DNA from 3 places in the Tepidimonas sp. HKU77 genome. Region 3 is predicted to be linked to each of the others. Evidence: predicted binding sites of a transcription regulator. Region 3 holds the regulator's gene; each other region holds the start of a gene.
The links. Region 3 encodes sigma-54, which starts transcription at its own class of promoters, with help from an activator protein. Its sites were predicted from a motif close to TGGCANGNAANCTGCTTT; they were not measured.
Positions count from the first base shown of each region.

Region 1: the regulator sigma-54 is predicted to act here: its motif matches at 2,111-2,128, upstream of glnA (type I glutamate--ammonia ligase).
Region 2: the regulator sigma-54 is predicted to act here: its motif matches at 1,973-1,990, upstream of ACPP3B_RS08630 (pilin).

Region 1 is NZ_CP187300.1:2,006,814-2,010,699, forward strand. It holds gene ACPP3B_RS09690 (16S rRNA pseudouridine(516) synthase) at 1-249, shown strand, start outside; gene ACPP3B_RS09695 (EI24 domain-containing protein) at 273-1,190, shown strand; gene ACPP3B_RS09700 (competence/damage-inducible protein A) at 1,187-2,041, shown strand; gene glnA (type I glutamate--ammonia ligase) at 2,179-3,594, shown strand; gene ACPP3B_RS09710 (hypothetical protein) at 3,712-3,886, shown strand, end outside.
Region 2 is NZ_CP187300.1:1,796,580-1,800,465, reverse strand. It holds gene ACPP3B_RS08645 (DUF86 domain-containing protein) at 1-311, shown strand, start outside; partial or broken gene ACPP3B_RS08640 (response regulator) at 308-592, shown strand; gene ACPP3B_RS08635 (sigma-54 interaction domain-containing protein) at 792-1,826, shown strand; gene ACPP3B_RS08630 (pilin) at 2,057-2,497, shown strand; gene ACPP3B_RS08625 (hypothetical protein) at 2,690-3,022, shown strand; gene ACPP3B_RS08620 (tetratricopeptide repeat protein) at 3,019-3,886, shown strand, end outside.
Region 3 is NZ_CP187300.1:1,295,158-1,299,043, reverse strand. It holds gene lptA (lipopolysaccharide transport periplasmic protein LptA) at 1-23, shown strand, start outside; gene lptB (LPS export ABC transporter ATP-binding protein) at 20-781, shown strand; gene rpoN (RNA polymerase factor sigma-54) at 788-2,341, shown strand; gene ACPP3B_RS06210 (THUMP domain-containing class I SAM-dependent RNA methyltransferase) at 2,344-3,561, shown strand; gene cobA (uroporphyrinogen-III C-methyltransferase) at 3,742-3,886, opposite strand, start outside.

The DNA.
Region 1 (3,886 bases), 710 kb from region 3:
CACGACGATCCGCGGCCGGCCGTGCCGGTCGGCGTCGAGCCGATCGATGCCCATCGACTGCGGCTGACCTTGACCGAGGGCCGCTACCACCAGGTCAAGCGCATGGTGGCCGCCGTGGGCAACCGCGTCGAGGTGCTGCACCGCAGCGCCGTCGGCCCGCTGACACTGCCGCCCGACCTGGCCCCGGGGCAGTGGCGCTGGCTCGGTGCGGACGAAGTGGCGGCGCTGCAAGGCGCGGCGCGGTCGTGACGTCGTGCGGTTATGCTTGCGGTATGCGCGTCTTGCTCGGTTCTTTCTGGCGCTCGGTGGCCTATTGCCTACACCCGCGGGTGATTGGGCTGTCGTTGCTGCCGCTGGTGTTGATGGTGGCGGGGGCCTTCGCGCTGGGCTACCTGTTCTGGGATCGGGCCGTCGATGCCGTGCTGGCCTGGCTGGAGAGTTGGGCACTGGTCGAGTTCGTGCTGGGCTGGCTGGACAGCGTCGGTCTGGGCGCGTTGCGCACCGTGGTGGCGCCGCTGGTGGTGCTGGTGCTGGCCACGCCCCTCATCGTCGTCGCGTCCCTGTTGCTGGTGGCGTTTTTGATGACACCGGCCATGGTCGAGCTGGTCGCGCAGCGGCGTTTCCCGGACCTGCAACGCAAGCGCGGCGGGGGCTTTTGGGGCAGCCTGGGGTGGTCGCTGTGGTCTACCCTGCTGGCGCTGCTGATGCTGGTGCTGTCATTGCCCTTTTGGCTGATTCCACCGTTGGTGCTGGTACTGCCACCGCTCATCTGGGGCTGGCTGACCTACCGCGTTTTTGCCTACGATGCGCTGGCGGAGCACGCTTCGGCCGACGAGCGACGTGCCCTCTTGACCGCGCACCGCGTGCCGCTGTTGGTCATGGGCGTGCTGGTCGGCTTGCTGGGCGCGGCACCCAGCCTGTTGTGGGCGTCAGGCGCGATGTTCATCGCGCTGGCACCGTTGCTCATCCCGCTGGCCATCTGGATCTACGCGCTGGTGTTTGCGTTTGGCTCGCTGTGGTTCGCCCATTACCTGCTGCAGGCCCTGGCCGAGTTGCGCCGCGCCAACCCGGCGCCGTCCACGGTAGCATCGTCGGATCCGGCTGCGGCCGACGGTGCGGTCATCGACGTGCCGGCACGCCCCTTGCCAGCACCCCCTCCCGCCTCGGCCCCCAACCCTCCTGCGTCATGAAAGACTCTGCCGTGCCGGTGCGTGTGCCGCGCTTCGGTCTCATCGTCATCGGGGACGAAATCCTGTCTGGCAAACGGCAGGATAAACACCTGTCCAAGGTGATCGAGCTGCTAGGGGCACGCGGACTGGCGCTGTCGTGGGCGCGCTACGTGGGCGACGATCGCGCCGCCATCACCGATGTGCTGCGGCAGGCGTTTGCCAGCGCGGATGTCGTGTTTTCTACCGGTGGCATCGGCGCCACGCCGGACGACCACACGCGCCAAGCAGCCGCTGCCGCGCTGGGCGTACAGGCGGTGCTGCACCCGCAGGCCAAGGAACTGATCGAGCAGCGCATGCGCGAGGTGGCGGCCGAGCAGGGCGTGCCCTACGAACCCGATCGCCCCGACAACGTGCACCGGCTCAACATGGGTGTTTTCCCGGTGGGCGCGCGCCTTATTCCCAATCCGTACAACCGCATTCCGGGCTTCTCGTGCGATGGGCCTGGGGGTGGCACGGTTCACTTCGTGCCGGGCTTTCCGGTCATGGCGTGGCCGATGATCGAATGGGTGCTCGACACCCAATACCCCGCCTGCCACGGGCGGGCGGCGCAGGCCGAGCGCTCGGTCATCGTCTATGGCGCTATGGAGGCCGCCTTGACGCCGTTGATGGAGCGTATCGAGGCCGACTACCCGGGTGTCAAGGTCTTTAGCCTGCCCAGTGTCGACCACCCCGAATATGGGCGCCACATCGAGCTGGGCGTCAAAGGCGAGCCAGCGGCCGTGGCGGCGGCGTATGATGCGATGCGCGGTGCGTTGCTTGCCCAGTCGGCGCGGCTGGGCCCCGAATTGGTGCGCGGTGGGGATGCACCATGATGGGTCTTCCGCACCAAAATAGTGCCAAAGTGAATGACCGCTCTCATGGTGAGCATGGCCGGTGAGCGCTGGCATGGAAACTGCATTTCCCCCGCGACCGTTTTTCTTCGACCCGACCCTTTAGTAGGAGCATTCTGATGGCCAAGACCGTCGCTGACGTGATGAACATGGTGAAAGAAAACGACGTCAAATTCGTCGACTTTCGCTTCACCGATACCCGCGGCAAAGAGCAGCACGTGACCGTGCCCATCTCCGCCTTCAACGAAGACAAGTTCACCTCGGGCCACGCGTTCGACGGTTCGTCCATCGCGGGCTGGAAGGGCATCGAAGCGTCGGACATGCTGCTCATGCCCGACCCCAACACCGCCAACATCGACCCGTTCTTCGAAGAAACCACGCTCTTTTTGCAGTGTGATGTCATCGAGCCCAGCGACGGCAAGGCCTACGACCGCGACCCGCGCTCCATCGCGAAGCGCGCCGAGGCATACCTGAAGGCCTCCGGCCTGGGCGACACCGCCTACTTTGGCCCCGAGCCCGAGTTTTTCCTGTTCGACGGCGTGCGCTGGAGCACCCAGCCCGGGCACTGCTTCTACGAGATCGAGGAGTACGAAGCACCCTGGAATACCGGCGCGAAGTTCGAGAATGGCAACCGCGGCCACCGGCCGCGTACCAAGGGTGGCTACTTCCCCGTGCCGCCGGTGGACAGCACGCACGACATGCGCGCCGAGATGGTGTTGATCCTGGAGTCGCTGGGCATCCCGGTCGAGGTATTCCACCATGAGGTGGCGGGTGCCGGCCAGTGCGAGATCGGCACCAAGTTCAGCACCCTGGTCGAGCGTGCCGACTGGACGCAGGTGCTCAAGTACGTGATCTGGAACGTGGCCAACAGCTACGGCAAGACGGCGACCTTCATGCCCAAGCCCTACCACGGTGACAATGGCAGCGGCATGCACGTGCACCAGTCGGTCTGGAAGGACGGCAAAAACCTGTTCGCCGGCGACGGTTACGCGGGGCTGAGCGATTTTGCGCTGTACTACATCGGCGGCATCATCAAGCACGCGCGCGCGCTCAACGCCATCACCAACCCGACGACCAACAGCTACAAGCGCCTGGTGCCGCACTTCGAGGCGCCGGTCAAGCTCGCGTACTCGGCCAAGAACCGCTCGGCCTCCATCCGTATCCCGTACGTGGCCAACCCGAAGGCGCGTCGCGTCGAAGCGCGCTTCCCCGACCCGATGGCCAACCCGTACCTGTGCTTTGCCGCGCTGCTGATGGCGGGGCTGGACGGTGTCGAGAACAAGATCCACCCGGGCGAGGCCGCGACCAAGGACCTGTACCACCTGCCGCCGGAAGAGGACAAGTTGGTGCCGACCGTCTGCCACAGCCTGGATCAAGCGCTGGACTACCTGGACAAGGACCGCGCCTTCCTGACCAAGGGCGGTGTGTTCACCGACTCCATGATCGACGCCTACATCGAGCTCAAGATGCAGGAAGTCACCCGCGCCCGCGTCGAGGTTACCCCGACCGAGTACGACATGTACTTCAGCCTGTAAGCGTGCGGATTGGCCCCGCTTGCAGCCGGGGCCAATGAGCGAACAAAGGGGCGGCCAGGTGCCGCCCCGCGTGTTTTGTCCGATACTGTGGCCCGTGTGTGAGCAAGTGAGGACGATATGGCGTGGACCCGTGACGAGACGTTTCGAGGGATGGCGGGTGGGGTGCTGGCCGCTACGCTGGCGTGGGCGGTGGCAACGCCGGTGTGGGCACAGGGCGGCTCGACCATCTGGCGCTGCGGCAACGAATACACCAACAACCCCGGCCCCAACCCGGCCGCGCGTGGCTGTCGCG
Region 2 (3,886 bases), 500 kb from region 3:
CACACATGTTGGAGTGTATCGACCGGGTGCAGGAGTATGCCCAAGGCGATGCTGCACGCTTCCGAACCACCCGCATGGTGCAGGATGCCGTCATACGCAATCTCCAATTGATGGCTGAATCCAGCCAGCGCATTTCGGACGGGTGCAAGGCAACCGCGCCCGAAATCCCGTGGCGGGCCATTGCAGGGTTTCGCAATGTGCTGGTGCATGACTACCTTGCCATCGATATCGAAGCCGTCTGGCAGGTCGTTGAACATGAGCTTCCTCCGCTCAAATTGGCCTTGCTTCGGATGCAGCGTGAGCTACCGTGACCCCATCCCCCCTGCTCATCGTCGAAGACGAACCCGACCTGCGCCAGCTCTATGAGCTGGCGTTGGTCAAGATCGGGCTGACGGTGGAGGCCGTGGGCGACGTGGCCAGTGCGCGCCAGCGGCTGGCGCAGCAGCGCTATCGTGTCGTCGTCACCGACATGCGGCTGCCCGACGGCACGGGGCTGGACCTGCTGCGCGAGCTGGCGCGCGACGGCCGCAGCGAGCGCACCATCGTCATCACCGCCTACGGCTCGGCCGACAACGCGGTCGAGGCGCTCAAGGCCGGCGCGTTCGACTACCTGACCAAGCCCGTCACCCCCGCACGGCTGCGGCAGGCCATCGCCACCGCGCTGGCGGCCGCGCACCCCCAGGGTGCCCCCGTGCCCGCCGCGCCACGGGCTGGCGACACCCCGCCGCCCGCGCCGGACGCCCCCCGCCCCCCCTGCCGCCCTGCAACGGCTGGTGGGCGACTCGCCCGCCATGCACGCCGTGCGCCAGACCATCCAGCGCGTGGCGCGCACCATGGCCCCGGTGCTCATCACCGGCGAGTCCGGCACCGGCAAAGAACTCATTGCGCGCGCGCTGCACGCCTGCAGCCACCGCGCCAGCGGCCCCTTCGTCGCCGTCAACTGCGGGGCCATCCCCGCCGAACTGCTGGAAAGCGAACTGTTCGGCCACCGCCGCGGCGCCTTCACCGGCGCCCACGGCGACAAACCGGGGCTCTTTCAAGCGGCCGCCGGCGGCACACTGTTTTTGGACGAAGTGGCCGACCTGCCGCTGCCGATGCAGGTCAAGCTGCTGCGCGCGCTGCAAGAGCGCGCCGTGCGGCCGGTGGGCGCCACCGCCGAGGAAGCGGTGGACGTGCGCATCGTCAGCGCCACCCACAAAGACCTCGCCCGCCTGGTGCAAAGCGGCCACTTCCGGCACGACCTGTACTACCGGCTCAACGTCATCCCCATCCACGCGCCGGCCCTGCGCGCACACATCGAAGACCTGCCCGCGATCGCCGCCGCCATCCTGCAACAGTTGGCACGGCGCGATGGCTGGGCCAGCGCCCCCACCCTCACCGCCGCCGCCGTGCAACGGCTGCAACGCCACCCCTTCCCCGGCAACGTGCGCGAACTGGAAAACCTGCTGGAGCGCGCGCTCGCCCTGCACCCCGGCCCGGCGCTGGACGCCGACGCGTTCGACCTGCCAGCCAGCCTGGCCACGCCCGCCAGTGGCGCGCCGGCCCACCACGGCCCATTCCCCGCTGCCAGCGGCGCAGCCACCGCCAGCCCGCACACGCAGGCGGCGACCCCAGGCCATGCCGCCCAAACGGGCGCAGGCGGCAGCGCCGAGCCAGCAGCGCCCGACACACCCGGCGTCAGCGATGCGGCCACCGCGCCGCTGCCGCGCGCGCAGCTCGAAGCCCTGCTGCAGCGCAACCGCTGGAACCAGTCCCGCACCGCACGCGAACTGGGCTGGACCCTGGCCAAACTGCGCTACTGGATGCAGCGCCTGGGATTGGGGTGAGGACCTTGGGGGCAGCCGTCAACACCCTTCGCATCAAGATTTGACGTTAACATTGGCTGTGCTTGGTGGCGGCCGGGCGAGGTCAACGCACCGCGGCGGCACGGCGCGCCCGCGCCCGCCACCGCAACGGAGCCGGCCAGCGATGATGGCACGCCTTTTGCTTATTATGAGCCGACCACGATGCCCTCGCGGTCATCCCCACGCAACCCTTGACTGGATGGAGGTTTTTCATGAAACGACTCTTACAACAGGGCTTCACGCTCATCGAGCTGATGATCGTCGTCGCCATCATCGGCATCCTGGCCGCGGTGGCGCTGCCCGCGTATCAAGACTATTCGGTGCGCGCCAAGGTCTCCGAGCTGATTTTGGCCGCGAGCTCTGTGCGTACGTGCCTGACCGAGACGTACCAGGCAAACGGCAGCTTTCCTCCGCTGGCATCAGTCTCGGCAGCCTGCTCGATCACACCCTATGGGAAGGTATCGGCTGGAGGCGTATCCTCGGTAGGGGCCAGCGCAGTCGCAGTCACCGTTGCCGGCGCATCAAGTGCTCTAGGTGCTCCAAGCGACGTGAGTATCACGATGACTGGCTCGGCGCCCGCTGCAGGTCAAACGTTGACTTGGCGTTGCAGCGGAACGCCGGCGAAGTACATGCCCGGCAGCTGTCGCGGTTGATGTGTCGTGGTGCGGAGTGGGCACCGTGGCGTCCACTCCGCAGGCGTTTGGATCACTGGCGCGCGCCGCAGCGTCTACAGGTCGCCGCGGCGCCCGGTATATCTGCCGCTTTGTCCGGCGCGCCCCTGGGTTTTGATGGACGGTAGCACCTTCCCCCATCCACCCGTTTACCCTTCCACTTCGAGGCAACGCATGGCTTGGTGGTCCTTTGACACCGAATGGTCGCTGGCACAGCGCATCGTCGATTACATCCAGCACACGCTGCCCGCCGCGCTGTTGACGGCGCCAGCCGGGGTGGTATCGGCGAACAAAATCACGCGGACCATCGAGCACGCCTGCGCGCTGGCGTTGCAGGCGCAGCAGGGCAAACGTATCGGATATCTGGGCAAGGTCGCTTTGCTGTATCGCTTGCGCGCGCGCTTGGCCGACTTCGGCTACCCCGAGTCCTTCATTCGCATCGCCACCGAAGCCTTACTCGTGGAACTGAGCCGCCGGCGCACGGGCGCTCCTGCCAAAACGCAATGATGGCGCAGACGTCATTTTGGGAGCGCCTGCGCCGCCTTCTGCAACGCCCCTCTGGGCTGCAGCGCGCTCGGGCAGCGCTGCAGGCGCGCGACTTTCGCACCGCTATCGCGTACCTGCAGAAATACCTGCGCCGCCACCCCGATGATGCGGCCGCTCGCTGTGACCTGGGCGTGTGCTGGGCCCAGATCGGCGACAAGGCGCGGGCGGCGCAGCAATTCGAATTGGCGTTGGCACTGGACGATACGTTTGCCCCCGCGCTCATCAACCAAGCCAGTATTCTGGCCGAAGCACATCGCAGCGATGATGCTTGGCAGCTGATTCGGCGGATGCCGCTGTTGGACCCGCATTTTCCCGGTTTGGACCAGGTGCTGGCCACGCTGCTGCACAGCCGCGGGGACGTTGAAAAAGCGCGCCAAGCGGGACTGCGTGCGTGGCTGAAGGCATTCGACAACCCGTTGCAGGCCGAAGCCTGGCTGTTTGACAGCGCATACGCCGAGATACCCGAATCGACCCTGACCGCCGAACACCATTTTTGGGCACAAACCTTGCCACCCTTGGCCGCTGATCCAGCCGTGCCCGCGCGCCCTGCGAAAGCGCGGCGCCGCGCCGATCGGCGCCTGCGCGTCGGTTACTGGTCGCCCGATTTTCGCAACCATTCCGTCTTTTATTTTGTTTATCCACTGCTGAAGCACCACGACCGCCAGCGTTTTGAAATTTATGCGTACCATGATTTCACCACCAGCGACGAACTGACGAACGTCATTCGCGCTTGCGTCGAGCATTTTCACGCGGTCGGCGAAATGGGCGATCAGCAGTTGCTCAGTCTCATCGCTTCGCACGACCTCGATATCCTGGTCGAGCTCG
Region 3 (3,886 bases):
ACCGCCTGGAGCGCCGCCCGTGAGCGAATCGGCGCCAAACGCGCGCTGCCTGCGCGCGCAAGGGCTGCACAAGCGCTACGGCCGCCGCACCGTGGTGCACGATGTGTCGCTGCAGGTGCGCGGGGGCGAGGTGGTGGGATTGCTGGGCCCCAACGGGGCGGGCAAAACCACGTCGTTTTACATGATCGTCGGCCTGGTGCGTGCCGATGCCGGGCGGCTGTGGATCGACGACCAAGCGGCAGAAAACTTGCCCATCCACCGGCGCGCGCGCCTGGGGTTGGGCTACCTGCCGCAGGAGGCATCGATCTTTCGCAAACTCACGGTCGAGCAAAACGTGCGCGCGGTGCTGGAGCTGCAACACGACGAAGCCGGCCGTCCCCTGGCCGAACCGGTGCTGCGCGAGCGACTCGATCGCCTGCTGCAAGAGCTGCACGTCGACCACCTACGCGATGCGCCGGCGCCCGCGCTGTCGGGCGGCGAGCGGCGCCGCGTCGAGATCGCGCGCACGCTGGCCACCAACCCGCGCTTCATCCTGCTCGATGAGCCGTTCGCGGGTGTCGATCCGATCGCCGTCATCGAGATCCAGCGCATCATCGGGTTTCTTAAGGCACGCGGCATCGGGGTGCTGATCACCGACCACAATGTGCGCGAGACGCTGGGCATCTGCGACCACGCCTACATCATCAGCGAGGGTCGGGTGCTCGCACACGGCACGCCCGCCGACATCGTGGATGACGCCGAGGTACGCCGCGTCTACCTCGGCGAGCATTTCCGCCTGTAGCGTGCCATGAAAGCGGGCCTGACGCTGCGCACCGCGCAGCACCTGAACCTGACACCGCAACTGCAGCAATCGATCCGGCTGCTGCAGCTGTCGACGCTGGAGCTGGCGCAGGAGATCGAACAGGCGCTGGCCGACAACCCTTTTCTCGAACGTGCGGAAGAAGACACCGACCCCAGCCCCGAGGCGGTGACGGACACGGCGACGTCGCCCCCCGAGATCGACGATGCAGAGCCGCCCGATACCATGGCCGTCTTCGACGGCGAGGCGGCGCTGGCGCAGACCGAGTGGGGGGCTCGACTGGACGAAGACGCCGGGGGCTGGGCGGCCGACGATGGGCCCACTGCCGACGAGTCACCGGCGGAGTGGTGTTGGGAAGGTCCCGGCGTCGAGCGCGGCGCAGACGGCGACGACGACGAGCGGCAGCTCACCCGTCAACTGGCCCATCCGCCCGAGCGGCTGGCCGACCACCTGCACCGGCAAGCCCTGGCACTGCACCTCAGCGACGACGAACGCGCCGCGCTGTTTTTTTTGATCGAGTCGCTCGACGACGACGGCTATTTGCCCGATTCGCTCGAGCAGCTGACGGACGCTTTGTGCCAGCAGTGCCAGGCCGCCGGCGAGTCGGTCGATGCCGAGCGGCGCGACGAGATCGCCTCGCTGCTGCGCCGCGCCCTCGGCTGGCTGCAGCACATGGAGCCCGCGGGCGTGGGCGCGCGCGACCTGGCCGAGTGCCTACGCTTGCAAATCGGCGAACTGCCCAACACCCCCACGGCCCGCGCGGCCGACGCGCTGTGCGGGCAGCCGCTGGAGTGGATCGCGCGCCGCGACGTGCGGCGGCTGGGCCAGGCAACCGGGCTGGACGAGGAAACCGTGCGCGCGGCGCTTGCGCTGCTGTCGCGCCTTGAACCCAAGCCCGGGCGCCGCTTCGCCGACGCCGAACGGCAAGTGATCGTCCCCGATGTGATCGTCACCGTGCGCGGCACGCAGTTCGACGTCCAACTCAACCCCGCGGTGCTTCCGCGCCTGCGCGTGACCGATATCTATGCCCAGGCCCTGCGCCAGCACCGCAGTGGCGATCTGCAACAACGGTTGCAAGAAGCGCGCTGGTTCATCAAAAACCTGCAGCAGCGCTTCGACACCATCCTGCGCGTGGCGCGCGCCATCGTCGAGCGACAGCGCAACTTTTTTCTGCACGGGGAGGTCGGCATGCGACCATTGGTGCTGCGTGACATCGCCGACGAGCTGGGCCTGCACGAATCGACCATCAGCCGCGTCACCAACGCCAAGTACATGGCCACCCCTTTCGGCACTTACGAGCTGAAATATTTTTTTGGCTCCAGCTTGGCCACGGACGCCGGCGGCAACGCCTCCAGCACCGCCGTGCGCGCCCTCATCAAACAACTCATCGCCGCCGAAGATCCCCGCCAGCCGCTCAGCGACGGCCAGATCGCCGACTTGCTGCGCGAACAGGGCATCGAGTGCGCGCGCCGCACCGTCGCCAAATACCGCGAGGCGCTGCGCATCCCCACGGCCACCCTGCGCAAGACCCGCCACGCCTGACCATGTCCACCGTCGACCTCTTTCTGCCCTGCGCGGGCGGCTGTCCCCCGTTTTTGGCCACCGAAGTGCAGCGCCTGTGCGCCGTGCCCGACCACGCCTTGACCTTGGGCCGCGCGGGTGTCGGCCTGCGCGGCGACTGGGATACCGTGCTGCGCCTGAACCTGCACAGCCGCATCGCCCAGCGCGTGCTGCTGCGCCTATGGGAGGGCCCGTACCGCAGCGAAGACGACCTCTACGGCGCGGCTGCCGAAATCGCCTGGGAAGACTGGTTCACGCCACGGCATACGATCAAGGTCGAAGTCACAGCCCAGCGCAGTCCGCTGCGCAGCCTGCACTTTGCGGGGCTGCGCATCAAGGACGCCGTCTGCGACCGCCTGCGCGCACGCCGCGGCGCGCGCCCCAGCGTCGACACGGCCCAACCCGATGTGCGCGTGTATGCCCACCTGAGCGCCGACACGTTGACGCTGTCGCTCGACACCAGCGGCGAGCCATTGTTCAAGCGCGGCTGGCGCACCGACAAGGGCGACGCGCCGCTGAAAGAGACGCTGGCGGCCGCGATGATTGCCGCCACCGGGTGGACCGGCACCGACGCCGACGGCGCGCCGGTGCCGCTGTTCGACCCCTGCTGCGGCAGCGGCACGCTGGTCATCGAGGCCGCGCAGATCGCGCTGCGGCAGGCACCGGGGCGTCAGCGGCGCTTCGCCTTCGAGCGGCTGCTGCCACACGACGCGGCGCGCTGGGCCGCGCTGCGCGAGCAGGCGCGCGCCGCCGAGCGGCGCTGGCCCACCGGCGGACCGGCCATCGCCTACGGCAGCGACGTCTCCTTCCGCATGGTCGATTTCGCCCGCCGCAATGCCGAACGTGCCGGTGTCGGCGCAGCGGTCGAGTTCCGCGGCGGCGACGCCCTGCAACGCCTGCCCCCTAGCCCGTGGCCTGGCGTGCTGTTGCTCAATCCCCCGTATGGAGAACGCATAGAAGCCGCCGGCGTGGTCGGCGGCTTGGGAGCGGACGTCTTCTACGAGCGGCTGGCCGCGCACTGGAAGACCCACTTCGGCGGCTGGACCGCCTGGGTGCTCACGCCCGACCGCGAACTGCCACGCCGGCTGCGCCTGCAGGCCAGCCGGCGCGTGCCGCTGTTCAACGGGCCGATCGAGTGCCGGTTGCTGCGCTTCGACCTGCAGCCCAGAAACCGCAAAACTGCTCAAAACGACGAGACCTGAGAGGCGCTGTCACTTTTTTGCGACTTTCCGAACACCCAGCTCGTCAGTTTGTGGTAAAGTTTCGCTTGAGCCGTTTGCGGCTCCCCGCTTTTCCTCCCTGAGCGGGTGCCTTTGTGTGTGACAGCATAAGGCTTGCAACCCCGGCCCTTTAGGTCGGGGTTCTTTTTTTGCGCAAGCGTGCTATGCCAGGGCTTGGCCTTTCTCGGATAGGCAGGATTGGGCGGTCGGCAAGCCACGCAACACGTCGCCCACAATGATCACGGCCGGGCTGCCCAGGCACTCGCGCTCGATCGCCAGGGCCAGGGCGTCGAGTGTGGTCACGACG